One region of the Aureimonas sp. D3 genome, then DNA from elsewhere that is predicted to be linked to it. Evidence: predicted binding sites of a transcription regulator. Region 1 holds the regulator's gene; the other holds the start of a gene.
What was found. Region 1 encodes HrcA, which represses chaperone genes, less so after heat shock. Its sites were predicted from a motif close to GTTAGCACTCNCNNNNNGNGAGTGCTAAC; they were not measured.
Positions count from the first base shown of each region.

Region 2: a site for HrcA is predicted at 4,663-4,691, ahead of groES (co-chaperone GroES). Genes of this name have one in related genera too.

Region 1 covers NZ_BBWM01000066.1:23,448-37,983, forward strand. Annotated here, with positions in the region: gene hemW (radical SAM family heme chaperone HemW) at 1-1,084, opposite strand, end outside; gene rdgB (RdgB/HAM1 family non-canonical purine NTP pyrophosphatase) at 1,081-1,734, opposite strand; gene rph (ribonuclease PH) at 2,000-2,719, opposite strand; gene hrcA (heat-inducible transcriptional repressor HrcA) at 2,847-3,968, shown strand; gene grpE (nucleotide exchange factor GrpE) at 4,084-4,821, shown strand; gene AUL36_RS20170 (LysE/ArgO family amino acid transporter) at 4,888-5,496, opposite strand; gene AUL36_RS20175 (LysR family transcriptional regulator ArgP) at 5,599-6,504, shown strand; gene AUL36_RS20180 (RES family NAD+ phosphorylase) at 6,511-7,059, opposite strand; gene folD (bifunctional methylenetetrahydrofolate dehydrogenase/methenyltetrahydrofolate cyclohydrolase FolD) at 7,081-7,983, opposite strand; gene AUL36_RS20190 (3-hydroxybutyrate dehydrogenase) at 8,177-8,956, shown strand; gene AUL36_RS23450 (DUF3096 domain-containing protein) at 8,987-9,130, shown strand; gene AUL36_RS20195 (NAD(P)/FAD-dependent oxidoreductase) at 9,252-10,547, shown strand; gene cobO (cob(I)yrinic acid a,c-diamide adenosyltransferase) at 10,638-11,279, opposite strand; gene cobN (cobaltochelatase subunit CobN) at 11,276-14,536, opposite strand, start outside.
Region 2 covers NZ_BBWM01000008.1:66,308-80,843, forward strand. Annotated here, with positions in the region: gene ileS (isoleucine--tRNA ligase) at 1-387, opposite strand, end outside; gene AUL36_RS03080 (bifunctional riboflavin kinase/FAD synthetase) at 643-1,632, opposite strand; gene AUL36_RS03085 (TIGR01459 family HAD-type hydrolase) at 1,635-2,474, opposite strand; gene AUL36_RS03090 (pilus assembly protein TadG-related protein) at 2,552-4,372, opposite strand; gene groES (co-chaperone GroES) at 4,751-5,047, shown strand; gene groL (chaperonin GroEL) at 5,140-6,783, shown strand; gene AUL36_RS03105 (sulfite exporter TauE/SafE family protein) at 7,087-7,863, shown strand; gene AUL36_RS03110 (CsbD family protein) at 7,952-8,143, shown strand; gene fumC (class II fumarate hydratase) at 8,299-9,690, shown strand; gene AUL36_RS03120 (DoxX family protein) at 9,843-10,220, shown strand; gene hisG (ATP phosphoribosyltransferase) at 10,275-10,967, opposite strand; gene AUL36_RS03130 (ATP phosphoribosyltransferase regulatory subunit) at 10,964-12,118, opposite strand; gene hisS (histidine--tRNA ligase) at 12,129-13,652, opposite strand; gene AUL36_RS03140 (DNA-3-methyladenine glycosylase I) at 13,736-14,404, opposite strand.

The DNA of each region.
Region 1 (14,536 bases):
GGTCGATGTCGCGCCCGGCCAGCTTGCGCCAGCGCTTGAGGTCGATCCCTTCCACGAGGCGCAGGCCCATGAGCATCAGTTCGTCGGCCTGCTGATAGCTCTCCAATGCTTCATCCTCGACCTCCCCCGAATCCCAGTCCTCGACCATCTTGAGCCAGGTTTCGGGATGTTTCTCGTTGGACACGGCATGGCGCGCGCCATCCTCGCCCGGCAGGCGGGCATGGGCACCGGGGCCGATGCCGGCATAGAGGCCGTAGCGCCAATAGGTGAGATTGTGGCGCGACTCCGCGCCGGGCGCGGCGTGGTTGGAAATCTCGTAGGCCGGCAGGCCGTGGAACAGCGTCAGCTGCTGCGTCGCCTCGTAAAGCTCGGCCGACAATTCGCCGTCCGGCACCACGAGCTTGCCCGCCTTGTGCAGGGCGTGGAAGATCGTGCCTTCCTCGATGGTCAGCTGGTAGAGCGAGAGATGGTCGGCCGCCAGCGAAATGGCCTCCGACAATTCGCGCTCCCATTCCGACACGCTCTGGCCCGGCCGGGCATAGATCAGGTCGAAGGACAGGCGCGGAAAGATCTCGCGCGCCAGACGGATCGCGCCCATGGCCTGATCGACGTCATGCATCCGCCCGAGGCGCTTCAGGTCCGCATCGTTCAGCGCCTGCACGCCGAGCGACACGCGGTTGACGCCCGCCGCGCGGTAGCCCCGGAAGCGGTCCGCCTCGACCGAGGTCGGGTTGGCCTCCAGCGTGATCTCGGCCTCGTCGGCAACGGTCCATTGCGCGGCCACGGCCTCCAGAATGGCCGAAACGGTCGCGGGCTCCATCAGCGAGGGCGTGCCGCCGCCCAGGAAAATCGAGGTGACGGTTTCGCCTTTCGTGCGCCGGCCTTGGCTTGCGATCTCGCGGCGGAAGGCCTCCACGAAGCGCGCCTGATCCACCGGCTGGTGGCGCACATGGCTGTTGAAGTCGCAATAGGGGCACTTGGCCGCGCAGAAAGGCCAATGGATATAGACGCCGAAGCCCGGCTCGCCGGCGGGCGGCGTATAGGGCCGGATCTGCGACAGGGGGCGGGGCATCATCATGTTCATGCGACGCCCAGCGCCTCCCGCGCGAAGAGCTGGAAGGCGCGGGCGCGGTGCGACAGGGCGTGGGCCTGCCCCGGCACCCAGCCGTGCTTTTCCTGCGAGGGCATCTCGCCGAAGGTGCGCGTCTCGCCCTCCGGCAGGAAGCAGGGATCGTAGCCGAAGCCGAGCGCGCCCCGCGGCGGCCAGACGATCGTGCCTTCGACCTCGCCGCGGTAGAACTTCGTCTCGCCCTCAGGCGAAGCAAGGCAGAGAACCGCGACGAAGCGGCCCGTGCGCTGCGCGGGCGCGGTGGCGCCTGCGGCCTGGAGCTTCTCTTCGATCTGGCGCATGGCCATGGTGAAGTCTTTCTCGGGGCCGGCCCAGCGCGCCGAATAGATGCCGGGATCGCCGCCCAGCGCATCCACCACCAGACCCGAATCGTCGCTGAGCGCCAGAAGGCCGGTGGCGCGCGCCGCCGCCAGAGCCTTGATCGCCGCGTTCTCCTCGAAGGTCGAGCCGGTTTCCTCGGGCTCGGGCAGCGCCTTGTCGGCGGCCGAGACCACGGTGAAGCCGAGCGGGGCCAGAAGCTCGCGGAACTCGGCGATCTTGCCGCCATTGTGGCTGGCGATCAGGAGAGGACCACCGGCGGGATCGAGGGGGAAGGCGTTCGTCATCGCTGTCGGGTCCATTCCGGGGAAGGCGCGCGCGCCGGAGCGCGCCGCCAGTCCCAAGGTTTATGCGCCCCGAGGCTGACCCGAGGCTTCAGGCTTTGTTAGGAACTAAGGCCAAAACCTCGTGGGATCGGCTGGTCGGATTTTTCCGTCGCTCTCTTCGTCGCGAATGCTCGCCGATGCTGACCTAGCATCGACTGCGCTTCGCTCCTCGCGATCGAACGAAAATCTCTCGACCATCCTCCGCCCAGAGGTTTCGTCCTCAGTTCTAAGCTTCGAGGCAGGACTTCTGGTGCGCCACCAGCTCACCGATGCCCTTTTCGGCGAGCTTCATCAGCGCCTCGAGTTCGTCGCGCGAGAAGGGCTCGCCCTCCGCCGTGCCCTGAATCTCGACGATGCCGCCGCGCCCGGTGAGCACGAAATTGGCGTCGGTGCCAGCGGCCGAATCCTCGGGGTAGTCGAGGTCCAGAACCGGCGTGCCCTTGTAGATACCGCAGGAAATGGCGGCGACATGGTCCTTCAGAACCTTGTCGCGCTTGACCATGCCGCGCGTTTCCATCCAGGCGAGGCAGTCCGACAGAGCCACGAAGGCGCCGGTGATCGAGGCCGTGCGCGTGCCGCCATCGGCCTGGATCACGTCGCAATCCACCGTGATCATGCGCTCGCCCAGCGCTTCGAGGTCCACCACCGCGCGCAGCGAGCGCGCCACGAGGCGCTGGATTTCCTGCGTGCGGCCGCTCTGCTTGCCGCTGGCGGCTTCGCGCTTCATGCGCTCGCCCGTGGCGCGCGGCAGCATGCCGTATTCGGCCGTGACCCAGCCCTTGCCGGAATTCTTCAACCAGCCGGGCACGCGCTCCTCGAGGCTCGCGGTGCAAAGGACATGGGTGTCGCCGAACTTGACGAGGCACGAGCCCTCGGCGTGGCGCGACACGCCCCGCTCCAGCGAGACAGGGCGCAGTTCGTCGTTCTGGCGTTTGGAAGGCCGCATCAAGACAAGTCCATATTAACGATTTCGAACCCGCCTCTTAAAGAGTGTGGCGACACTTGAACAGGGTGCTTGGCGGCCCACTCTCTCCGCCTTGGCTGAAACCCTCGCGATCCCTATAAGACAGGCCATGAAGCGCGTCCTGCCTCCCTTCCACGATCTCACGCCCAGCCAGACCCCGCTCGCGGGCGGGCTGGACGAGCGCTCGCGCGAGATTTTCCGGCTGATCGTCGATTCCTATTTGGAAACCGGCGAGCCCGTGGGCTCGCGCAACCTGTCGCGCCTCCTGTCGAGCGCGCTGTCGCCCGCCTCCATCCGCAATGTCATGTCCGACCTCGAGGCGCTGGGGCTGATCTATGCCCCGCATGTCTCGGCCGGGCGGCTGCCGACGGAAGTCGGCCTGCGCTTCTTCGTGGACGCCTTTCTGGAAGTGGGCGACGTGCCCGAGCGCGAGCGTGCCGAGATCGAGAAGAAGGTGCGCGACCATGGCGAGCGCCGCCCGGTGGACGCGCTCCTGACGGAAGCCTCGCAGCTCCTTTCCGGCCTGTCGCGCGGGGCGGGCATCGTGGTCGCCGCCAAGGCCGATCCGCGCCTCAAGCATATTGAGTTCGTGCGGCTCGACGCGGCGCGCGCTCTGGTCGTTCTCGTCGGCGAGAATGGCGAGGTGGAAAACCGCATTCTCGACCTGCCGCCCGGCATCACCGCCGCGCAGCTCGTGGAAGCGGCCAATTTCCTGAACGCCCATGTGGTCGGGCGCACGCTCGCCGAAGCGCGCCGGCGCATCGAGGCGCTGAAGGAGGAAACGTCCCGCCAGCTCGGCGAGCTGTCTCGCCAACTGGTGGACGCGGGGCTCGCGGTCTGGGCGGGTGAGGGCGCGGGCCAGCCTTCGCGCCTCATCGTGCGCGGGCGGGCCAATCTTCTGGACAGTCTGTCGGCGGCCGACGATCTCGACCGGCTGCGCCATCTCTTCGACGATCTGGAATCCAAGACCTCGATCATGGAGCTGATCGATCTGGCGGAAGCGGGCAACGGCGTGCGCATCTTCATCGGCTCGGAAAACAAGCTGTTTTCGCTGTCCGGCTCCTCGCTCGTGATCGCGCCCTATTCGGACTCCGATCAGCGCGTGATCGGCGCGGTGGGCGTGATCGGCCCCACGCGCCTCAATTATCGGCGCATCGTGCCCATGGTGGACTATACGGCGCGGCTCGTGTCGCGCCTTCTGGCGGGCGGAGCGCCGGTGCGCCGGCCTTGATTTCCGGCCCGCCTCATTCGATATGCCGCAGCGACGACCCTTTACGGGAGAGCAGTCCGGCGGCCGCCTCATGGCGCCGGATTGTTTGTCCCCTCGACAGGAACAGGAGTGCCCGATGACAGGCGAGAGCGAGAAGCACGTGAACGACCACGAGAGCGAAAGCGGCGCGCATTCCGCCGGCGGCGGCGCCTATTTCAAGGGCTCGGGCGTCGCGGGCGCGGCTCCCGGCGCGGCGGGCGCGCAGGCCGAGACCGCCGAGGAGCCCGCAGGCTCCTGGGGCGGCGAAGAGGCTGCGGCGGCCGACCGGGCGCGCATCGCCGAACTCGAAGCCGAGAATGCCGACGTCAAGGATCGGCTGATCCGTCTGGCCGCCGACATGGAAAATCTGCGCCGTCGCACCGAGCGCGAGGTCAAGGACGCGCGCCAGTTCGCCGTCGCCAATTTCGCGCGCGATATCCTGGCCGTGTCGGACAATCTCGCTCGCGCGCTTCAGGCGATTCCCGAGGGCGCGCGCGACACGGACCCCGGCCTCCAGACGCTGGCCGAGGGCGTGGAGATGACCGCCCGGTCCATGCAGTCCACGATGGAGCGCCACGGCGTGAAGAAGCTGGAGCCCGAGGGCCAGCGCTTCGACCCGAATTTCCATCAGGCCATGTTCGAGGTGCCGAACGCCGAACTGCCGAGCAACACGGTGGTTCAGGTCGTGCAGGACGGCTACGCGATCGGCGAGCGCGTCCTGCGCCCGGCCATGGTCGGCGTGTCCAAGGGCGGGCCGAAAGTGGCTGTGGGCGCGGATGCCAACGCCGCGCCTGCCAAGCCCGGCGTGCCGGATGATTCCACCAAGGACGCCTGAGCGTCCTCGCGGTTCGATTGCAAGCCCCGCATCCCTTGAGGGATGCGGGACTTTTTTTATGGCGTATCAGCCGCTGGCCAGAAGTTTGATCGCGATTGCGCCCATGGTCAGCCCGATCAAAGCTTCCAGCGCGCGCCAAGCGGCGGGCCTCTCGAAGATCGGGCGCAGCCAGCGCGCTCCGAAGCCCAGCGCGAAGAAGAAGCCGAACGAGGCCGTGACCGCGCCCGCGCCGAACGAGGATTCCGCGCCGGGAAAGCGCGTCGAGAGGCTGCCGATCAGCACCACCGTGTCGAGATAGACATGCGGATTGGCCCAGGTGAGGAGAAGGCAGGTCGCGAGCGCCTCGCGCCGGCTCCCCGCGCCGACTTCCGCCAGACGCAGCGCGTCGCTCGCCCGGAAGGCGCGCATCAGGCTCTTGGCGCCATACCAGATCAGGAAGCCCGCCCCGAGGATGCGCAGGATCGGGTCCAACGCCGGCAAGAGCGCGGCGACGCGCGCGAAGCTCGAAACCCCCAGCGCAATCAGGATCGCATCCGACAGGGCGCAGGCGAGGCACACTGCCAGGACATGCGCGCCGAGAATGCCCTGGCGCAGGACGAAGGCGTTCTGCGCGCCGATCGCCAGGATCAGCGTCAGCCCCGTGGTGAGGCCGGTGGCATAGGCGTCTGCGCTCATCATCTCAAAGCCCCGTGTTCGATTACGGGAGCGACGTAGCATGGATGGATGGGTTAGCTGTGTTAAACCATCTTAGGCTGATGAAGCGGAGCTAAACCTCGAATGCTCGACTATCCCGCCCTTCGCGCGCTCGCCGCCGTGGTCCGCACCGGGAGCTTCGAGCGCGCGGCGGGCGATCTTCACGTGACGCCCTCTGCCGTGTCGCAGCGCGTGCGCCAACTGGAGGAGCGGGTCGGCGCAGTTCTGGTGGAGCGCGGCCAGCCCTGCCGCGCCACCGAAACCGGCGCGCGCCTATGCCGGCACATGGAGCAGATCGGCCTGTTGGAGGCCGATCTCTTTCGCCATCTGCCGAACGGGGCGGGCGAGGAGGCGGGTGCGCCGCGCGTCACGCTGCCCGTCGCCACCAGCGCGGACAGTCTCGGCACCTGGTTCCTGAAGGCCGCTGCGCGCTTCTCGACGGAAACCGGGCATCTTCTCGACATGGCGGTGGATGATCAGGACCACACGGCCGAATGGCTGCGGCGGGGCCGAGTTCTGGCCGCCGTCAGCGCGCTGGCGCGGCCCGTGCAGGGCTGTCGGTCGCTGCCGCTCGGCTCGCTGCGCTATCTCGCGACCGCCAGCCCCGAGTTCGCCGCGCGCCATTTCACCGAGGGCGTCACGCCGCGCGCGCTGGCGTCCGCCCCCGCGCTGACCTTCAACCAGAAGGACCGGCTTCAGGCCGACTGGCTGAAGCGCGCCTTCGGCCGTGACCTCGCGCACCCCACCCATTGGCTACCCTCGACGCAGGGCTTCGTGGAGGCGGCGCTGCTCGGCATGGGCTGGGGCCTGAACCCGGTGCAACTTGTGGAGGAGCATCTGAAGGCCGGCCGCCTTGTGGAGCTTCTGCCCGGCGTGCCGCTGGATGTGCCGCTCCATTGGCAGGTCAGCCGGCTCGGGGCCGAGCCACTCCAGCCGCTCACTCGCGCGGTGCTTGAGGTCGCGCGGAGCGAGCTCGTGCCTCCCGAATGAAGGAGTTCACAGACCCCAGACCGGCCCGCCTTCCGACAGGCGGATGGGCTGAGGCTCGCCCGCGACGGTGACAGTGGGCGCGCCCGCTGTGTTCCAGCGGAAGAGGTTGAGATGCCAGCCGCCGGGGATTTGTCGCGAGCGGTCGATCAGCCCGTCGGCCCCTGCTTCGCGCGCCCGGTCGGCTGTGCGCCAGGAAGGCGGCTCGCCGCCCGCCGCGAGAACGGAGCGCCAGGAGAGATTGGAGGCCTCGCGATCGATCCCGGCGAGGCGGCAGGCTTCTTCGTCGTGTTGGTCCAGCACATGGGCGTCGCTCACCTGAAGCGCGATGACGACACGCGCGTGTCCGTCCTCCCTGATATAGCCGGAAACGGCGCTGATCGCCCATTCGAGCCTCGGGCTCATATAGAGAACGCTCTCGCCCGGCCGATGATAACGCCCGGCGCTGCTGGGGCCGGGCGGGGCCAGAACCTCGCCTGCGCGCTCGGCCGCGACGGAGCGATAGAACAGGCCGGAGACTGTGCGCAGCGGCACGGCGGAGGGGCGGGGATCGGTCATGTCTCGGTCCCCGGCTCTCCGTCAGAACCGGGGGCGGGGCTCGCCCGCCGCGCGGCAGGCGCTCGCCACCGTATTGGCCATCAGCATGGCGATCGTCATCGGCCCGACGCCGCCGGGCACGGGCGTGATGGCCGAGGCGATGGCGGCGGCCTCGTCATAGGCGACATCGCCGACGAGCCGCGTCTTGCCCTCGCCCTTGTCGGGCGCGGGCACGCGGTTGATGCCGACATCGATCACCACCGCGCCGGGTTTCACGCAGTCGCCCTTGAGCAGGCCCGGACGCCCGATCGCGGCCACCAGAATGTCCGCCTCGCGGCAAAGGGCCGGCAAATCCTTCGTGCGGGAATGAGCCACCGTGACCGTGGCATTGGCCAGAAGCAGAAGCTGCGCCATGGGCTTGCCGACGAGATTGGAACGCCCGACCACCACCGCCCGCTTGCCCGAGAGATCGTCGCCCAGAACCTGACGCAGGAGCACCATGCAGCCCGCCGGGGTGCAGGGTACGAAAGCATCATCGGCGAGGCCGCTCGCGAGCCGCCCGGCATTCACCAGCGTCAGCCCGTCCACGTCCTTGTCCGGGTCGATGCGCCCGACCACGACATCCGCGTCCAGCCCCTTGGGCAGGGGCAACTGCTGGAGAATGCCATGGATGGCGGGGTCGGCGTTCAGCTCGTCGATCAGCGCCAGCAACGCCTCCTGCGAGGTGTCGGCCGGCAGGCGATGGGTGACGGAATGAAAGCCGCAGGCCTCCGCCGTGCGCCCCTTGTTGGCGACATAGACTTGGCTCGCCGGATCTTCGCCCACCAGCACGACGGCGAGGCCCGGTTTGACGCCGGTTTTCTTGTGCAGCGCCGCGCCCGCTGCCGTCACGTCCCGAAGAACCGATTCCGCGCTCGCCTTTCCGTCGATCCGTACAGCCTGCATGGGGCCGGTCCTTTCGCTATGGGGGCCGTCGCCTCGGCCTTGTGCGCCGCGTTATAGCTCCGTTCCGCGCGGGCGAAAGGAAAAAGCGCGAACAAGTCGCCCGCTTTTTGTCGGGGAATGCGCAACGATCTTTTCATGACGCGCCGCGGGACTATTCTCCCCTCTTGCCAAGCGGGGTTCGAAGGAGGGCGCGATGCGTCTCGAAGGACAGGTTGCGGTGATCACCGGGGCGGGGTCGGGCATCGGGCGCGAGATCGCGCGGCGCTTCGCCCGCGAAGGCGCGCGCGTCGCCATCGCCGATCTGAAGGGCGAGGCGGCGGAGGAAGCGGCGGGCGAGATCGAGGCGGCGGGCGGCTCGGCCCTCGCGCTGACGATGGACGTGACCGACGAAGCGGGTGTCCAGGCCGGCATCGAGCGCGTCGTCCAGCATTGGGGCCGGCTCGACACGGCCATCGCCAATGCCGGCATCCAGATCGTCCACCCGATCGAGGATTTCCCCTACGAGGAGTTCAAGCGCGTGGTGGACATCCATCTCGGCGGCTCCTTCCTCGTCACCAAGGCGAGCATCCCGCATATGTACCGGCAGAAGTCCGGCTCCATGATCTATATGGGCTCGGTGCATTCGCACGAGCCTTCGCCGCTCAAGAGCGCCTATGTCGCCGCCAAGCACGGCATTCTCGGCCTGTCGCGCGTCATGGCGCGCGAGGGCGGGCCGCACGGCGTGCGCGCCAACACGATCTGCCCCGGCTTCGTGAAGACGCCGCTCGTGGAAAAGCAGATCCCCGAACAAGCGCGCTCGCTCGGCATTCCCGAGGAGGAGGTGGTGAGCCGAATCATGCTCGGCCGCACGGTCGATGGCGAGTTCACCACGGTCGAGGACGTGGCCGAGGTCGCCATCTTCCTTGCCGGCTTCGGCTCGCGGGCGCTCACCGGCCAGTCCATCACCGTCAGCCACGGCTGGTACATGGCCTGACGGCCGCGTTCCTAGAAACAGGGCAAACCCATGGAAATCATCACCGTCCAGCCGATCGTGGCGCTGATCGCCGGCATCCTCATCCTCGTGATGCCGCGCCTTCTGAACTACATCGTCGCCTTCTACCTCATCATCATCGGGCTCACCGGCCTGATGGGCACCGGGGGTCTGTAGAAGAGCTTCCCCTACGGCGAGCGATGCGGCTCCGAACTCTGGAGCCGTGCCGCGTTTGCGGGGGAACAAGCGCTCGGTGACGCGGTTCGGATCGAAAGGTGAAACGGAGACGGCGAGGATCATGGCAGGCAGCACGGCGCACAAGCGGATCGTCATTCTGGGCGGCGGGTCGGGCGGTCTGGAACTTGCCTCGCAGCTTGCCGGCAAGGGCGAGCTGGAGGTGGTTCTGGTGGACCGGGAACTCGCTCACCTCTGGAAGCCGCGCCTGCATGAATTCGCCGCCGGCACCGTCTCTTCCTCGCTTGCCGAAATGTCCTTCTACATGCTCGGGCATCTTCGGGGCTTCCGCTTCGAGCAGGGCGAGGTGAGCGCACTGGATCACGACCGTCGCGAGATCGTGCTGGCTGCCATTCCCGGAAAGGACGGGACGGTCGCCGCGCGCGAACGGCGCATTCCCTATGATGTCTGCGTGGTGGCGCTCGGCGGCGTCGTGCCCGATTTCGGTACGACAGGCGTCAAGGAGTTCGCGGTGCGGCTCGACACCAAGGCCGATGCCGACCATTTCCGCGATCGGTTCATCGCCGCGATGATCGAGGCGCGCGAGTCGGGCGAGCCGGCGGAGGTGGTGATCGTCGGCTCCGGCGCGACGGGCACGGAACTTGCCGCCCATCTGCGCCGCTCCGAGCGCGGCTTCTTCGACCAGAGCACGGCCGAGCGGCGGCGCAAGCTTCTGGGCATCACCATTCTGGAAGCTGCGCCCGAGATCATGCCGGGGGCCGAGCCCGAACTGCGCCAGCAATTGGCCGAGCGGCTGCGCCGACTCGACATCAAGACCGTGACCGACGTCAATGTCTCGCGCATCGAGGTGGATGCGGTGTCGTCGAAGTCGGGCGAGCGCTGGCCCTGTGACCTCGCCGTCTGGGCGGCCGGTCTCGTCGGCAATCCGATCCTGAAGCGCCTCGGACGCTTCGAGATCGACAATCGCGGGCGCATCGTGGTGGACCAGACGCTGCGCTCGAGCCTGGACGAGCATGTCTATGCCATGGGCGATGCAGCCAGTCTGACGCCGCCCGGCGCCGACAAACCGCTGCCGCCGACCGCGCAGGCCGCGAGCCAACAGGCCGATTATCTCGTCGAGGTGCTGCCGTTGATCGCGCGCGGCGAGCCGGTGGAACCCTTCCGCTACGCCGACAAGGGTCGGATCGTCTCGCTCGGCCGCGCCGGGACGGTCGGCATGATCGGCTTCGGGAAGAAGGACGATTTCCTCATCCACGGCCATTTCGCGACGGCCGCCTACAACGCGCTCCAGCGCCAGCACCAATGGCGCGTTCTCGGCCGCCTGCGCGGCACGGTCTCGATCGCCGCCGACATGATCTCGCCGACCAAGGGCCCTGCGCTGAAGCTGCACGGCGATTGAACGCCCGCCGAACGGGCAGGGAAACGGGAAGCTTCCACAGCCAAGGCCGGCATCGGGGCCGGTCCTCCCCCGCAGGGTTATGTCGCCTCCCTAGAACTCGATGCCCCGCTGCGCCTTAATGCCGGAGCGGAACGGGTGCTTGATCATCTCCATCTCGGTCACGAGATCGGCGAAGTCGATCAGCTCCTCCTTGGCGTTGCGCCCGGTGATGACGACATGCTTCATCTCGGGCTTGTGCTCGCGCAGGAAGTCCACGACCTCTTCCACGGCCAGATAGTCGTAGCGCAACACGATGTTCAGCTCGTCGAGGATCACCATGTCGTGCTCCTCATCTGATATCATCGCCTTGGCGCGCTCCCAGGCCTGACGCGCGGCGGCGATGTCGCGCTGGCGGTCCTGCGTCTCCCAGGTGAAGCCGTCGCCCATGGCGGTGATCGTCACCTCGCCCGGAAAGCGCTCCAGCGCGGCGCGCTCGCCGGTTTCCCACTTGCCCTTCACGAACTGGACGATGCCGACCTTCATGCCGTTGCCGAGCGCGCGGAAGACGAGGCCGAAGGCGGCTGTTGATTTGCCCTTGCCCTTGCCGGTGTGGACGATGACGAGGCCCTTTTCCTGCGTCTTGGTCGCCAGGATCTTGTCGCGCGCGGCCTTCTTCTTGCGCATCTTCTCGGCGTGGCGCGCGTCGAGTTCCTCTTCGCTCATGGCGGCCACGAGGGGCGACTTCTCGCTCATGGATGGATGGTCTCCGTTTCGAGGGCCAAAGGTTCGAGGGCAAGTCTCGCCGAGTTGGAGCGCGGATGCCAGAGGCCGCGCCGGATGGCTTCGGCGAGGCGCGCCCGCATCTCGGCAAAGCCCGCCGGGTTGTTGTCTCGCATGAAGGCCGAAACGCGCTCGTCTTCCACGAAGGCGGCGTGGACGAGATCGAAATGCCGGTCGGCGACCGCATGGGTGGTCGCGGCGAAGGCGAAGAGGTAATCGACCGTGGCTACGATCTCGAAGGCGCCCTTATAGCCATGGCGCATGACGCCGGCGATCCATTTGGGGTTCACCACGCGGGCGCGCACGACGCGGGCGATCTCCTCGTCCAGCGTGCGGATTACCGGGCGCTCGGGGCGCGAATGGTCGTTGTGATAGGCCACCGGCGCGGTGCCCGAGAGGGTTTCCACCGCCGCGCTCATGCCGCCTTCGAACTGGTAGTAATCGTCGGAGTCCAGAAGATCGTGTTCGCGATTGTCCTGGTTCTGGACGACGGCCTCGACGCCGCCGAGGCGCCGCTCGAAGCTCTCCCGCGCCGGCAACCCTTCGCCTTCCGCGCCATAGGCATAGCCGCCCCAGTGGAGATAGGAATGGGCAAGATCGGCGCGCGTCTGCCAGCCGCCTTCATCGATCAGCGCCTGAAGCCCCGCGCCGTATGCGCCGGGCTTGGAGCCGAAGACGCGGTGCCCCGCTTCGCGCTTGGCTTCGTCGGGGGCAAGGCCGCGCGCGCGGGCTTCCGCTTCCTCACGGCGCATCCGCGCGGCGATCGGGTTCTCGCCCGGCTCCTCGTCCAGCGCGCCCACAGTCCGCGCGGCGCGGTCGAGCAGCGCGATCTGCTCGGGGAAGGCGTCGCGGAAGAAGCCCGAAACGCGCAAGGTCACGTCCACGCGCGGGCGGCCGAGGACGGCCAGCGGCACGATCTCGAACCCGGTGACGCGGCCGGAGGTGCGATCCCAGCTGGGTTTCGCGCCCATCAAGGCGAGGGCCTGTGCGATGTCGTCGCCGCCCGTGCGCATGTTCGCCGTGCCCCAGGCGGTGAGGCCGACCGAACTCAGCCACTCGCCCTGGTCTTGGAAATGGCGCTCCACCAGCCGCTCGGCCGAAAGCCGCCCGAGCCGCCAGGCCGCTTCCGTCGGCACGGCGCGCGTATCGACCGAGAAGAAATTGCGCCCCGTCGGCAGCGTGTCCGGCCGCCCGCGCGTGGGCGCGCCAGAGGGCCCGGGCGGCACGAAACAGCCCTCCAGCCCACGCAGGAGCCCCGCCATTTCCGCCGCGCCGCAGGCGGAGACGGCGGGTTTCAGCCGCGTGTCTACTTCCGCCAGCACGGGCAGCGTGCGTGCCCATTCGGACGAAGGCTCCGCCTCGCCCGAAACGAGGCGCGCGGCTAGAAGCTCGATCCGCTCCACCGTATCGCCCACCGTGCGCCAAGCGTCGGTGGACAGGCTGTGGAGAAGCTGGGGGCGTGGGCCGGTCCAGCCTGTGGAAAAGTCGCAGTCGAGCGGGTCGAAGCCGAGCCCGAGATCGCCCGCCAGCGCCCGGTGCAGCGAGGCATCGGCTGGCTCCTGCCCACGCGGCAGGCGGGCGAGCGCGGTGGTGAGGTCGGTCAGCAGTCGGCCTTCGGGCGCAAGGCCGAAGACATGCAGCCCGTCGCGGATCTGCATTTCCTTGAGATCGCAGAGCCAAGCGTCGAGCCTTTGCAGCGCCTCGTCTCCCGCCTCGCCGGGGAGAAGGCCCGCATCCGCCCCGAGCCCGCTCGCCTCCAGCAGCGCCAGAATGTCCTTGCTTAAGAGCGCGGCGCGGCGCGGATCGCCGCTCGACGCTTCGTAATATTCGTCCACCAGCCGCTCCAGATCGCGCGCCGGCCCATGGCTTTCGGCGCGCGTCAGCGGCGGGGTCAGGTGGTCCACGATCACGGCCGAGGCGCGGCGCTTGGCCTGCGTGCCCTCGCCGGGGTCGTTGACGATGAACGGGTAGAGATGCGGCAGCGGGCCGAACACGGCCTCCGGCCAACAGGTTTCAGACAGCGCCAGCGCCTTGCCCGGCAGCCATTCGAGATTGCCGTGCTTGCCCATGTGGATGACGGCATGGGCTCCGAAGCTCTCCCGCAGAAAGGCGTAGAAGGCGAGATAGCCATGCGGCGGCACGAGGTCCGGCGCGTGATAGGTCTCCTTCGGGTCGATCTGGTAGCCGCGCGCCGGCTGCACGCCGACCAGGACATCGCCGAAGCGCGCGAGCGGCAGGCAGAAGCCATGGGCTGGGTCGAAGAAGGGATCGTCTTCCGGCGCGCCCCAGCGCGCCGTCATCTCGGCTTGCAGGCCGGCAGGCAGGCGCGCGAAAGCGGCGCGGTAGCGGGCAAGGCTCAGCGTCTCGCGAATGAGCCGGCCCGCGCGCTCGCCCGAATTGGTCGGCCCCTTCTGAAGATGCTCCACCAGCGCGTTGCCGTCCGGGGGAATGTCCGACACGCCGTAGCCGGCATCCCGCAAGGCTTCGAGCACGCGCACCGTCCCGGCCGGCGTGTCGAGCCCGACGCCATTGCCGATGCGTCCGTCGCGGTTGGGATAATTGGCGAGCACGATGGCGACGCGCCGCTCCGGGGGAGCGGCCGTGCGAAGCGTCGCCCAGCGGCGCGCGAGTTCTGCGACGAAGCGGAGGCGATCGGGCTCCGGGCGATGCGACACGAGATCGATCTCGGTGAGCGCGTCCCATTCGGCCGCGCTCTTGAAGGCGATGGCGCGCGAGAGAACGCGCCCGTCCACCTCCGGCAGGGCGACGCTCATGGCGAGATCGCGCGCGGACAGGCCTTGGGTCGATTGCGCCCAGGCCTCGCGCCCGCCGCTGGCGAGCACGGCCTGAAGCACCACGGCCCCGCTCTCGTCCAGCACCGTGCCCTTGTGCGCGCCGCCGGGCGTCGAGACGGCAAAGCCGGTGAGATTGACGACGACACTGGGCGGCTGGCGCGCGAAGACGGCGCGCAGCGTCTCGACGCTGACGGGGTCCTTCAGGCTGGATACGAAGAGGGGGAGGGGCGTGAGCCCTTCGGCCTCCAGCGCGTCGCACAGCACCTCGACGGCCTCGGTCTGCCCACTCTGCACCAGCGCGCGATAGAAGACGACCGGCACGAGCGGGCGCGTGTCGCCCTCGATCGGCGCGCGCCCGCGCTCCAGCAGCCCGGCCTTGAGGATCGGCCGCGCCTCCGTCCGCACAGGCTCGCCACGGATGAGCGCGCGGCAGCC
Region 2 (14,536 bases), on a different contig from region 1:
GGCGGTGGAGTCGAGAAGGTCGGGCTTCGGCTTGCCCTTGGCGCGGTAGTTCTCTTCCTCGATCTTCCACTCGATCGGCAGGCCATGGCAGTCCCAACCCGGCACATAGTTCGAGTCGTAGCCGCGCATCTGGAAGGAGCGGGTGATAGCGTCCTTCAGCACCTTGTTCAGCGCGTGGCCGATATGGAGATGGCCGTTGGCATAGGGCGGGCCGTCATGCAGCACGTATTTGGGCCGGCCGGCGGATTCGCGGCGCAGCGTGCCGTAGAGGTCCATCTCCTCCCAACGCTGGAGCCATTGCGGCTCGGCCTGCGGCAGGCCGGCGCGCATCGGGAACTCGGTCTCGGGGAGATAGAGCGTCTTGGAATAGTCTTGGGCTTCGGTCATCGGTCCGGTTTCGAACGGGCCTGCATCGGGCGGGAGACACCCGGAAAGGCGTGTTGCAACGGAAAAAGGGGGAGGATTCGGCCCGGGCTGGCGGGCCGTTCAGGCGCATCCCGGCCTCCGCGCTCGCGTCGTGTCAGCGAGCGGCGCAAGCCGGGCGTCTAATTCGCGCACCGATACGGTTTCGCGCGCCAGGAAAAGCGGTCGAGGTTCCCATGCGCCCTCTCTATCAACCGCGCCCGTCGGAATAAAGCCCGTTCAAAAGGCGATCGCGCCATCCAGCGCCGAAAGCGGACGCGCGCCGGACAGAAGCGCCCTCGCCTCCTCGGCGTCACGATCCATGCGCTTCACCAGCGCCTCGACGCTGTCGAACTTCTCCTCGCCCCGGATGAAGCCGAACAGCGAGACGCTGGCCGCCTCGCCGTAAAGATCGCCCGAGAAGTCGAAGAGATAGGTTTCGAACAGGGCCGCGCCATTGTCGAAGGTCGGGCGGCGGCCGAAGCTCGCCACGCCGTCATGCAACGAGCCATCGGCGCGGCGCAGGCGCACCGCGTAGATGCCATGGGCCAGCACGCAGTCCTCGCCCAGCACCATATTGGCCGTAGGATAGCCGAGCGTGCGCCCGAGCTTCGCGCCATGGCCGATCACGCCCTCGAAGGTCCAGCGATAGCCGAGCAGGCCGGCTGCGGCTGCGACATCGCCGTTCATCAGGTCTTCGCGAATGCGCGAGGAGGAGACAACCAGCGCGCCCTCGTCGGCGAAAGCTTCGACAGCCGTGACCGCAAACCCCAACCGCGTGCCGGCCTCGCGCAGAAAGGGCAGATCGCCATGGCGGCGCGCGCCGAAGCGAAAGTCGAAGCCGGCCACGACATGCCCCGCGCCGAGATCGCGATGGAGCGTCTCTTCCACGAACGTCTCGGCCGGGTGCGAGGCGTATTCGAGGTCGAAAGGCTGTTCCACAACGGCCTCGACGCCGAGCGCGGAGAGAAGCCGCGCCTTCATCGGCGCGGGCGTCAGCCGGGCGACGGGAGCCTGCGGGCGGAAGACGGTGCGTGGATGCGGCTCGAAGGTCAGGCAGATCAGCGGCCGCCCTTCGGCCTCGGCGATCGCGCGCGCGGTCTCAATCACAGCCTGATGGCCGCGATGCACCCCGTCGAAATTGCCGATGGCCACGACGCCGCCGCGCAAATACGCGGGAAGCGCTGCGGCCGAGCCGATGCGCAAAATGGGCTTGGGTGCCGCTTCCATGGTCAGCGCAGGAACGGCTGGACGAAACGAGCCGTCAGTCCACGCCCGTCCAGCGCCTCAGCCAGACGCGCCGGATCGCCGTTTGCGTCCGCCAGTTCGTCGCGATGGATGCCGTCCGAGATGAAGAGGCAGTCGGCGCCGAACGTATTGGCGCCCTTCACGTCGGTGAACATGCCGTCGCCGATGCACAGGATCGGGACGCCGGCCTTGGGCAGGAGGGAACTCGCCACATCATAGATCGGCGGATGCGGCTTGCCGGCCAGATGCACGACCTGCCCCCGCTCGGCATAGGCGCGCGCGACCGCCCCGGCGCAGTAGATCAGCCGTTCGCCGCGGTGCACCACAATGTCGGGATTGGCGCAGATCATCGGCAGGTTGCGCGCCGCCATCCGGTCGAGAAGAGCGACATAATCGTCCGGCGTCTCGCGTTCGTCGTCGAACAGGCCGGTCGCCACCACGAGATCGGCCTCTTCGGGGGGCAGGAGTTCGAGACCGAGGCCCTCGAACAGGTCTTCGTTGCGCTCCGTGCCGATATGAAAGACACGGCGAGAACCGGCCGAGATCAGCGCGCGCGTGGCGTCGCCCGAGGTGACGATCGCGTCATAGCTGTCGCGCGATACGCCGAGCGCATCGAGCTGCTCGCGCACGCCCTCGGCCGGGCGCGGCGAATTGGTGAGCAGAACCACATGAGCCCCGGCCCGGCGTGCCTCGGCCAGCGCGGCGACGGCCGGCGGGTTGCGCGCCTCGCCATCGTGCACCACGCCCCAGACGTCGCAGAAGATGGCGCCGTAAGCGCCCGCGATGTCGGCCAGACGATCGATCGCTTGCAATGCCTGAACCATCTCGTCTTTCCACTTCGCCCTTTTGTGGGTCTGGCGATACTGGAGGGCGACGGGACGGGTCAAGGCGGGTCGCAGCCTCAGCGCGCGATGCGCAGGTTGGTGAGCGAGGCCATGATGTCGCTGAAGGCGTTTTCCAGATCCTTGGCATTGGCGGCGCTGTAGAAATACTTCGCCTTGTCCCTGTAGGGCAGTTCGGTCTTTCGGAGGTCGCCGATCTTGTAGGAGGCGCAGCCTTTCAGGAGGCCATTGACCATGGTCTGGTACTGGGCCGGAATGTCGAAGGCGATCGTGTAGATCAGCACGCCGTCGCGCGTGACGGGCCCTTTCTCGTCGTTGAGCTGCGTGCCCGAGCCATCCTTGAGCTTGATCCGGCCATCGTTCTTGGAATTTTCGCAAATGGCCGCGAGCCTGCCGTTCAACGCGGCGGTGTAATTGCTGTCGGTGTTGGCCGTGGATACACCACTCTTGTAATCGAAGAGGCGCGCCACGCTCTGGCCGGGCTCCTTATAGTCCGGACCCGCATAGCCATAGGCGCCGAAGGTAGAAACCGCGTCGCTGTAAGAATTGTAGTAGGTGTTCTGACCATCCGTCATGACGATCATCGCCTTGATGTTATTTTCATCGCCGGCGGCTCGACCCTCGGAAAAAGGTTCGTTTTTGGACAAGACCTTCCATCCCCATTCGACCCCTTGCGGCACATTGGTCGCCCCCGTCGCCACGAGTTTATCGACCGCCGCGAGCGCTTGGGACTTGCTGTTCGTCAAAGGCGTCAGCTTGGCCGAGTCGCACATGAAGCTCGGCGTGTTGCGAAAGTTATTCGCCACCGGACCATCCTGGCGAACGTTGGAGAAGTATTTATCGACATTCATCAGGCGCTGCCTGTAATTGCCTTTCGAACTGTCCACGAGATAACTGTTTGTCCAGGAACCATACAAATAATTATCCGGCTCGTCGGGCGCGAGGTAAGGGACAAACAACGTCGCAGGCTCCAGTTCGGAGGGCGGGACGTCCGTCAGTGCATATTTGGCCGCCCGCGACTCCACACATCCTCGATAAGCCCAGTTGGAATTCTTCGCCCCAAGCGAAGCGTAAATGAGTTGCCGGGTTAGATAGGTCGTCGGATTCAGAAGCGATGTCGAAGTGGAGTATCCGTTGACCTTGACGGCGAGCGACTGATCAAGGCCTGTCGCGCCGTGATACGTGCTCCAGTCGAGATTTTCGTTGTGGAGCGGTGACAGTCCCTTGGGGTCCATCCACCAGTCGTTCAGGTGCTCCGGCCCAACATTCACCCCACCCGAAAAGGGCACGATGCCGACGCGCACCGGGTCCTCGGGCCCAGCGGACGAACCCGATCCGAAAAGGGTGTCAATCGCCTTTGCGGCCTGGGTTTTGAGGGTGGAGATCTTGGCGGGGCCGCCCTTGGCCGGACTGTCGTTCATGGAGCCCGACGTATCGAGCACGAAGGCAACTTCCACCGTGGTGGAGCCGACCGCGACGACGCTCTGCGTCCTCGCGCAATCCTTTCCTTTCAATCCCGTGAACGAGATAGTCAGCGCCGGGAGAAAGAAGGGATCGTAGGTGGAGCAGACGGAAATCTTCAGTTCGCGTGTTCCCTCCGGCGTCCAGTCCGTCCCCTCATAGGTCAGGGTCCCGGTCGTCTGCGCAACGCCGGCCATGTTCGCCGCGAACACGTTTTCGGCCAGCGTCTGAAGCCGGCCCGAGTCCTGGTCCACGCTGAACTGTTTGGCCGCGGCGAGCGCGGCTGCGTCGGTGGCGGACTGAACGGCCGTTCGGCCGCTGTAGAAGAGGCTGATGTCGGCCGCCGCCGCAATCCCCATCAGAATCGGAAAGAGAAGAACCGCCGCCATGATGGTGAAGTTGCCGCCCCGGTCCCGCATCAGGGCGCGTAGGAACGGCCGATCGGCCGGCGGCGGGGTCTGTGTTTCGAACATCTCAGAACGCACTCCGGTCGCAGCGCTTCAAACCCCGGGTGGCACCCGAACAGGCGATTCGCTAAGCCATCATGCATAGTTAAGGGCGGAATCTTTCCAATCCTTCCGTATCGGGTCATCATTTTTGCCGGTCAGACTGGTGTGGCGTTAACCTTAACGCCATCTGCGATCCTCGCCACCTTGCGGCGCGACGACGAATCTTGACAGGGAGGGATGCCCTCCCCTATCTAGGCCGCGTTAGCACTCCACTTTAGTGAGTGCCAGAATCCTCGGATCGATCGCCTCGCTGGTCGGTCCCCCCATAGCCAAGAAGGTTCGACTGAGATGGCCAACGTGAATTTCCGCCCCCTGCACGATCGTGTCGTGGTGCGGCGCGTCGAGTCCGAGAGCAAGACGGCTGGCGGCATTATCATCCCGGACACCGCGAAGGAAAAGCCGCAGGAAGGCGAGATCGTCGCCGTCGGCGCGGGCGCTCGCGACGAGACCGGCAAGGTCAACCCGCTCGAAGTCAAGGCCGGCGACCGCATCCTGTTCGGCAAGTGGTCGGGCACCGAGATCAAGCTCGGCGGCGAAGACCTGCTCATCATGAAGGAATCCGACATCCTCGGGATCGTCGGCTGACCCATCGTCCGGACTGATCGTTCGGTCCGTTTCCTTCCCTTTCCATTCGACACGGCGCGGACCGGCCTCCGGCGCGCCCAGGAGACGAAGACATGGCTGCCAAGGACGTAAAATTCGGTCGTGACGCCCGCGAGCGCATGCTGCGCGGCGTCGACATCCTCGCCGACGCGGTGAAGGTCACGCTCGGCCCCAAGGGCCGCAACGTCGTGATCGACAAGTCGTTCGGCGCACCTCGCATCACCAAGGACGGCGTGTCCGTCGCCAAGGAGATCGAGCTCGAGGACAAGTTCGAGAACATGGGCGCCCAGATGGTGCGCGAAGTGGCCTCGAAGACTAACGACAAGGCCGGTGACGGCACCACCACCGCGACGGTTCTGGCCCAGGCCATCGTCCGCGAGGGCGCCAAGGCGGTTGCCGCCGGCATGAACCCGATGGACGTCAAGCGCGGCATCGACGCAGCGGTCTCCAAGGTCGTCGAGACGCTCGTCTCCTCGGCTCGCAAGATCGAGACCTCCGACGAGGTCGCTCAGGTCGGCACCATCTCCGCCAATGGCGAGAAGGAAATCGGCCAGATGATCGCGTCCGCGATGCAGAAGGTCGGCAACGAGGGTGTCATCACCGTCGAAGAAGCTAAGACCGCCGAGACCGAGCTCGAAGTCGTCGAAGGCATGCAGTTCGACCGCGGCTACCTCTCGCCCTACTTCGTGACCAACGCCGAGAAGATGGTCGCCGAGCTCGAGGACGCTTACATCCTCCTGCACGAGAAGAAGCTCTCCAACCTCCAGGCGATGCTGCCGGTTCTCGAAGCCGTGGTGCAGTCGGGCCGTCCGCTCGTCATCATCGCCGAGGACGTGGAAGGCGAGGCTCTGGCCACGCTCGTCGTCAACAAGCTGCGTGGCGGCCTGAAGATCGCCGCCGTCAAGGCTCCGGGCTTCGGCGATCGCCGCAAGGCAATGCTCGAGGACATCGCGATCCTCACGGGCGGCCAGGTCATCTCCGAAGACCTCGGCATCAAGCTCGAGAGCGTCACGCTCGACATGCTCGGCCGCGCCAAGAAGGTCTCCATCACCAAGGAGAACACCACGATCGTCGACGGCAACGGTGAAGCCGACGGCATCAAGGCGCGCGTCGCCCAGATCAAGCAGCAGATCGAAGAGACCTCTTCGGACTACGACCGCGAGAAGCTCCAGGAGCGTCTGGCCAAGCTCGCCGGCGGCGTCGCGGTGATCCGCGTCGGCGGCTCGACGGAAGTCGAAGTCAAGGAAAAGAAGGACCGCGTTGACGACGCGCTCAACGCGACCCGCGCGGCCGTGGAAGAAGGCATCGTCCCCGGCGGCGGCGTGGCTCTGCTGCGCGCTTCCAACGCGGTCGACCTGAAGGGCGAGAACGCCGATCAGGACGCCGGCATCGCGATCGTCCGCAAGGCGCTTCAGGCTCCGATCCGTCAGATCGTCCAGAACGCCGGTGGCGAAGGCTCGATCGTGGTCGGCAAGATCCTCGACAACGGCTCGCTGACCTTCGGCTACAACGCCCAGACGGGCGAGTATGGCGACATGATCCAGGCCGGTATCGTCGATCCGGTGAAGGTCGTTCGCTCGGCTCTGCAGGACGCGGCTTCGGTCGCCGGCCTGCTCGTCACCACCGAAGCCATGATCTCCGAAGCTCCGAAGAAGGACTCCGGTGCTCCTTCCATGCCGGGCGGCGGCATGGGCGGCATGGGCGGCATGGACTTCTAAGCCCAACAGGGCAAGGAAGGCCATCAAGCCGCACATCCTCAAGGGTGCTGAAACCGGGCAAGGCCGGTTTCAGGTGGCGGCACGGACTTCCAAGCCCGACAGGGCAAGGAAGGCCGATAGGCCTAGTCATAAGGGGGCTCGCGCAAGCGGGCCCCTTTTTTTCGTGCCTGCCGTTCGGATCGATGCCCTCTGTTCAAGCCGCCCTTCGGAAGAGTTGACCCTTCGCGCGCTGGCGCATCGCGGCGATTTCGCGTCTATGACAGGGCCGAAACGGGGCGCTCGCCCCCCCTGTCTGGACGGTGCATGAGCGAATTCTTCATCTTCTTTTTCGTCGGTGCCTTGGCGCAATTGGTGGATGGCGCGCTGGGCATGGCCTATGGCGTCATTTCTTCGACCGTCCTCATGAGCTTCGGCGTGCCGCCTTCGGTCGCCTCGGCCTCAGTCCACACGGCGGAGCTTTTCACCACGGCCGCTTCGGGCACGGCCCATATCGTCAACCGCAATATCGACTGGAAGCTGTTCTGGCGGCTCGTGCCCTTCGGCGTGATCGGCGCGGTGCTCGGCACCTATGTGCTGACCTCGATCGATGGCGGCACGATCCGTCCCTTCGTCGCGGCCTATCTCGCCGCGATCGGCATCATGCTGACGCTGCGCTCCTTTCGCACGATCCCGCGAGCCCAGACGCCCATGGCGCTGGTGCCGCCGCTGGGCGCGGCCGGCGGCTTTCTGGATTCGATCGGCGGCGGCGGCTGGGGGCCGGTCGTGACCTCGGGCCTGCTTGGGGCCGGCGGCCAGCCACGCTACGTCATCGGCACGGTGAACGCCGCCGAATTCCTCGTCACGCTCTCGGTTTCGCTGGCGTTCCTTCTGGCACTCGTCACCGGCCATTGGGAGGAAGCGGGCGATCTGACCGACCACGCCCTCTCGGTGCTGGGCCTGATCGCGGGGGGCATTCTGGCTGCGCCCCTGGCGGGCTATGCCGTGAAACGCATTCCCGAACGCTGGCTCCTGCGTATCGTGGGCCTGCTGATCTGCGCACTGGCGCTTCAGCAGATCGTCGCGATCCTGTCGAAAATGTAATCTTGAGCCGGGAACGGATCGCTGCGCTTCGCTGTTCTCCTTTTCGAAAATCGGACACGGCGTCCGATACACCTTGAGGAGACAGGTTATGGTCGACAAGAACGAGATCTCGGGCGGCGCCAAGGAACTCGGTGGCAAGGTCAAGGAAGGCCTCGGCAAGCTGGTCGGCAACGATCGCCTGCAGGCCGAAGGCCTCGCCGATCAGGCCGAAGGCAAGACCGAGAAGAACTACGGCAAGGTCAAGGACGCCGTGAAAGACACCCTGGGCTCCAAGCACTAAGTTTCGGGTTCAATCGTTTGAGTTGGGAGCCAGCCGAAAGGCTGGCTCTTTTCGTTGGGCCGAAGGGTTTCTCCCCTCCCCTTGTCGTGATAACCGCGCGGAAGCGCCGCTCCCACACGCGGGACGACGGGCGCCTTGTCGCGAGGGGAAGACCGATGACCAGCACCAGACGCGAAACGGATTCGATCGGCGCGATCGACGTCGCGAGCGACCGCTACTGGGGCGCGCAGACCGAGCGCTCTCTCAACAATTTCCGCATCGGCACCGACAAGCAGCCGATCGCCGTGATCCACGCCCTTGCCACGGTCAAGAAGGCCGCCGCGCGCGTCAACCGCGCCATGGGCAAGCTGGACGGCCAGATCGCCGAGACGATCGAAGCGGCTGCGGATGAGGTCATCTCCGGCAAGCTCGACGATCATTTCCCGCTCGTGGTCTATCAGACCGGCTCGGGCACGCAGACCAACATGAACGTCAACGAGGTGATCTCGAACCGGGGCATCGAGATGCTCGGCGGCGAGCAGGGCTCCAAGAAGCCGATCCACCCGAACGACCACGTCAATATGGGCCAGTCCTCGAACGACGTGTTCCCGACGGCCATTCACGTCGCCGTCGCCATCGAGGCGACCAAGCGCATCCTGCCAGCGATCGACGCGCTCCACGCCTCGCTCGACAAGAAGGCGCTCGAGTTCGATCACATTATCAAGATCGGCCGTACGCACACGCAGGATGCCACCCCGATCACGCTCGGCCAGGAATTCTCGGGCTATGCCGCCGCGCTGAAGCTGGGCAAGCGCCGCATCGAACAGGCGATCGAAGACGTCTATGCCCTCGCGCAGGGCGGCACGGCTGTCGGGACCGGGCTGAACGCCCCGGTCGGCTTCGACGTGAAGATCGCCGCCGAGATCGCTTCACTCACAGGCCTGCCGTTCCGCACGGCCGAGAACAAGTTCGAGGCGCTCGCCTCGCACGGTGCGCTGGCCTTTTTCCACGGCTCGCTCAACGCGCTCGCGACCGATCTCTTCAAGATCGCCAACGACATCCGCTTCCTCGGCTCCGGTCCGCGTTCGGGCCTCGGCGAACTCTCGCTGCCCGAGAACGAACCGGGCTCCTCGATCATGCCGGGCAAGGTCAACCCGACCCAGTGCGAAGCGCTGACCATGGTCGCGGCGGAAGTCTTCGGCCACGAGACGACCGTGACGGTCGCGGCTTCCCAAGGCCATTTCGAGCTGAACGTCTTCAAGCCCGTGATCGCCAATGCCGTGATCTCCTCGATCCGGCTTCTCGCCGACGGCATGGACTCGTTCCGCGAACATTGCGTCGACGGCATCAAGGCCAACGAGGACCGCATCAAGGATTTGATGCAGCAGTCGCTCATGCTGGTGACGGCGCTGGCCCCCACCATCGGCTACGACAATGCCGCGACCATCGCCAAGACCGCCCACAAGAAGGGCACGACGCTGCGCGAGGAAGCCCTCGCCTCCGGCCTCGTCTCGGGCGAAGACTATGACCGGATCGTCGATCCCGCCGCGATGACCCGTCCCGGCTGATCGCCCTTCAGACGATTGGTTTGATGAAACGCCCCAATCCCGCGATTGGGGCGTTCTTCGTTGACGATCAGTCGCACAAAGAATCCCTGTCGCGGGCGTTTGGCCTTGGGCACTCTCTGCTCCATCGAAACACCCCTCCGATGGACGAATCCATGAATTCCGGTCTTCTGCTTCTCGCCCGCCTTCTCCTGTCGATCCTCTTCATCGTGTCCGGCTTCGGCAAGCTGGCCGGCGCTGCAGGCTTTGCCGGCTATCTTGGCAATCTCGGCCTGCCGGGCGGCATCGTCATGGCCTATCTCGTGGGCTGTCTGGAGTTCTTCGGCGGCCTTGCGATTCTGGTTGGTTTCCAAGTGCGGATCGTCGCGTCCGTGCTCGCCGTCTTCTGCGTGGCGACGGCGCTGGTCGCCCATCTCGGCCCGGACCAATCCACGCAGTTCATGAAGAATCTCGGCCTGTGCGGCGGCTTCCTGGCGCTCGCGATCGTCGGTGCAGGCGCTTACTCGGTGGACGCGCGCTCGCGCCGCGCCTAAGCCTTTAACCGTTGAGCATTCGCGGCGGCCGCCTTCGGGCGGCCGCTTGGCGTTTCAGCCCTGGAAACGCCTGACAAGCTCGGCCAACGCCGCTTCGTCGGAGGCGTCGCGAGGCTTCGTCGCAAGCGCCAAGCAGGCCTCCGAGCGAAGGATCGTGCCGTCTTTGAGGACGCGCAGGTGATTGGCCGTCAGCGTCGAGCCCGTGGAGGTGATGTCCACGATGATGTCGGCCGAGCCCGCCGCAGGCGCCCCTTCCGTCGCGCCGAGGCTTTCCACGATACGGTAGCTCTGAATGCCGTGGCTCTTGGTGAAGAAGCCCTGCGTCAAGCGCCAATATTTCGTCGCGATGCGCAGGCGGCGGCCATGGGCGGCGCGATAGCCGGCCGCGACATCGCCAAGGTCTTCCATGGTTTCCACATCGAGCCAGCTGTCAGGCACGGCGACCACGACATCGGCATGGCCGAAGCCGAGGCGCGAGACGATGCGCCCGCGCTCGTCGAAATCGGGCATGGTCTCGCGCAGGAGGTCCTCGCCCGTCACGCCGAGGTCGATCGCCCCGTCGCGCAATTCGCGGGCGATCTCGGAGGCCGACAGGAGAAGGACGTCCAACCCTTCCATGCCCTCGGTTCGGGTGCGATAGGAGCGCGCGTCGTCGCTCGGGTGAACCGTGATGCCGGCCGACGCCAGCGAGGCCACGCATTGCTCCTTGAGCCGGCCCTTGGACGGGATGGCGAGCGTCAGCGTCATGGCCGCGCCTCCTTCTGCGCCTTCGGCAGGCGGTCGAGATACAGGGCGAAGCCGACGGCCGGGATGGGCTCGCGCGCGCCGAGATAGGAGACGAGCCGGTCATAGCGCCCGCCACCCGCCAGCGGCTCGCTCAAACCCGGCGTGCCGATCTCGAAAACGAACCCGGTGTAATAGTCGAGCGTGCGCCCGAAGGCGGCGCGATAGCGCAAGGTCGAGAGATCGACGCCGGCCGCGGCCAGCGCCTCGGCCCGCGCGTCGAAGAAGGCGAGCGCGCCCGTGAGGTCGAGCCCGTGCTCATCCGCCAGCGCCCGCAGGCGCTCGGAGGCCTCTGCCACCGCGCAGTCCAGCGACAGGAAAGCGCGCAGGCGCTCCAGCGCCGCGCCGCGCAGGCGCGTGTCGGACAGGCGCACCTTCTCGGCCAGCCGCGCCGCGATCTCGGCCGGGGATCGGCTGCGATTGGGCGGCAGACCGGCCTCGTCCATGCGGGCCTGCACCAGGGCTTCCAGCTCGGCGAGCCGGTCCTCCCGCGCGAGCGCCAGGGCGTCGGGCGCGATATTCTCGACCTCGCCGGAGCGGTCGGAGGCCAGCGTTTCGAGGGCGCGGGCGAGAAGTTCGTTCTGGCCGAAAGTGCGGATCAGGCGCCGTTGCCAGCCGGCCGGAAGGTCCAGCGCCTTCAACACGGCCTCGAACAGGCCCTGATCGCCGATCGTGATCGAGAGGCGCTCGGCCTGTGCCAGGCCGCAGGCGGCAAGCGCCGTCAGCGCTTCGGCGAGCGTCGCCGCGTCGGCGCGGGCGCGGTCGGTGTCGCCCAGATTCTCGATGCCGGCCTGGCGGAACTCCGCCGCCTCGCCCCGCCGCTGGCGGAAGACGAGCCCGTTATAGGCGTAGCGGCGCGGGAGAGCCTCGTCGCCCTCGATATGGGCAAGGCAGACGGGAATGGTGAAGTCGGGGCGCAGGCACAGCGTTTCGCCACCCTCACCCCGCGTCAGGAAGATGCGGCGGCGCAGGTCCTCGCCGGCCGTGTCCAGATAGGGCTCGGCGCGCTGCAGGAGCGGCGTCGAGACCAGCGAGGCGCCGACCGAGGCGAAGAAGCGCGCCAGCGCGCCGTCGAAGGGCGTGCCGGTTTCGGCCGCTGGAAAGAGCCGGCTCATCGGCTTGCCCTCACGAGCGCCCGGTTGCGTGCCGGTCGAGGATGCGGCGCACGGCCGCCACGAGATCGGCCTCGTCCACCAGTTCCTGCCCCGCGCGCGCCTCGCGCCATTCGGCATTGTCCTCGATCCCGGCGGCGAGGCGCTTGCCTTCCACCAGATCCTTGACCTGCACCTTGCCGGCCGCCTTCTCGTCTCCGCCCTGGATGACGACGACGGGCGCGCCGCGCCGGTCGGCATATTGCAGCTGCTTGCCGAACTGCTTCGGGTTGCCTTGGAAGACCTCGACCGGCACGAGCGGCTGGCCCTCGCCGTTCAGCTCGCGGCGCAGCAGCGTCGCCATGCGCTGGTAGTCGGCCATCCGGTCGCGGTCCATCACGGTGACGACGACGGGGCCGGGCAGGGATTCGTTGCCGAGGCGGCCGAGATTCTTGAGCGCGGTCTGGAGGCGTGAGACGCCGATGGAAAAGCCGGTGGCGGGAACCGGCGTCGACATGAAGCGCGAGACCAGTCCGTCATAGCGCCCGCCGCCGCCGACCGAGCCGAACTGCACCTTCTGGCCCTTCTCGTTCACGACATCGAACAGAAGCTCGGCCTCGAACACGGGGCCGGTGTAATATTCGAGCCCGCGCACGACGGACGGATCGATCAGCACCCGCTCGTCGCCATAGCCGGCCGCAACCGCGAAAGCGCGAATCTGGTCGAGCTCGTTCAACCCCTCGTCCACCACGGGATGGCCGCCGAAGGCCGTCCGCACGGCGTCGAGACGCGCCTCGCCCGAGGCGTCCGTCAGCTCGAAAATGCGCAGGACGCGGGTGATCGCCTCGTCCGGCAACTCGGCGCCCTTAGTGAAGTCGCCCTTGCCGCCGCCCTCGTCCAAGCGGCCGGGGCCGAGCAGCAGGCGCACGCCCGGCGCGCCGAACTTATCGAACTTGTCGAGCGCGCGCAGCACGGTGAGCCGGCGCGGGGCGTCCCCTTCCAGCCCGATCGCGTCGAGAATGCCGTCCAGAACCTTGCGGTTGTTGACGCGGATCACATACTGGCCGCGCTCGATGCCGAGGGCTTCCATCGTGTCGGCCATCATCATCGCCATCTCGGCATCGGCCGAGACGTTCGGCGCGCCGACGATATCGGCGTCGAACTGCATGAACTGGCGGAAGCGGCCAGGGCCGGGCTTCTCGTTGCGGAAGACGTAGCCCGCGCGGTAGGAGCGATAGGGCTTGGGCAGCTCCTCGAAATTTTCCGCGACATGGCGGGCGAGTGGCGCGGTCAGATCATAGCGCAAGCTCAGCCATTCCTCGTCGTCGTCCTGCAACGAGAAGACGCCTTCGTTGGGCCGGTCCGAGTCGGGCAGGAACTTGCCGAGCGCGTCCGTATATTCGAAGAACGGCGTTTCCACGGGCTCGAATCCATAGGTCTCGTAGACGCGGCGGATGATGCCGAGCATCCGCTCCTGCGCCAGGAGATCGGCGGACGTGCGATCCACGAAGCCGCGCGGCTGGCGGGCCTTCACGCGGGAGGGCTTCTTGGGGGCCATGGGACTGCCTGCGAATAAGGACGAAACGAGTTAGCTCGCGTCCTAGCCCATGGAACGCGGGAGCGGCAAGGCTGACGCCATTTTCAGCGCGGCCGGACGAAGTTTTGCCGCGCCGCCTCGCATTCGCCTCGGACGCAGCAGCCCTCCATATGGTCGTTCACGAAGCCCATGGACTGCATGAAGGCATAGGCCGTGGTCGGGCCGACGAAGCTGAACCCTTCCGCCCGCAGCGCCTTGGACAGGCGCTGGGAAGCCGGCGTCTGAGGGTTGGCCCGCGCCCATTCGAGCGTCATGCGTTCGGGCCGCTCGCTCGCCGGCGGCTCGAAGCGCCACAGGAAGACGGCAAGGCTCTGGCCCGTCTTCTCGCGCAGCGCCAGGGCGCGGCGGGCATTGTTGATCGTGGAGACGATCTTGCCGCGATGGCGGATGACGCCGGGATCGGCGACGATGGAATCGATGTCAGCCTCGTCGAAGGCGGCCACGCGCTCGATCTCGAACCCGTCGAAACGCTCGCGGAAATGCGCGCGCTTGCGCAGGATGGTGATCCAGGACAGGCCGGACTGAAAGCCTTCGAGGCAGAGCTTCTCGAAGAGCCTGGTATCGTCGGCGCTCGGGCGGCCCCATTCCTCGTCGTGATAGCGAACATAGTCCTCGCCCGCGCCGGCCCAGGCGCAGCGCGGCTGACCATCGGCACCCCGAAGAAGGCCGGGCGCGAGGGGCGATTCGGGTGCGGTGTCGGTGCGTTCGCTCATGGGCTGAACTTGCATCCCCGCAGAGAGCCAAGCAAGCGAGCTATCCCCCGTGATCACCGCAAGGCGACTTGCCTTGGCCTTCGCAGGGCCGCACAAACAGGGGCCTCCCGTCGCTCCTCCCGAGTCCGCCAC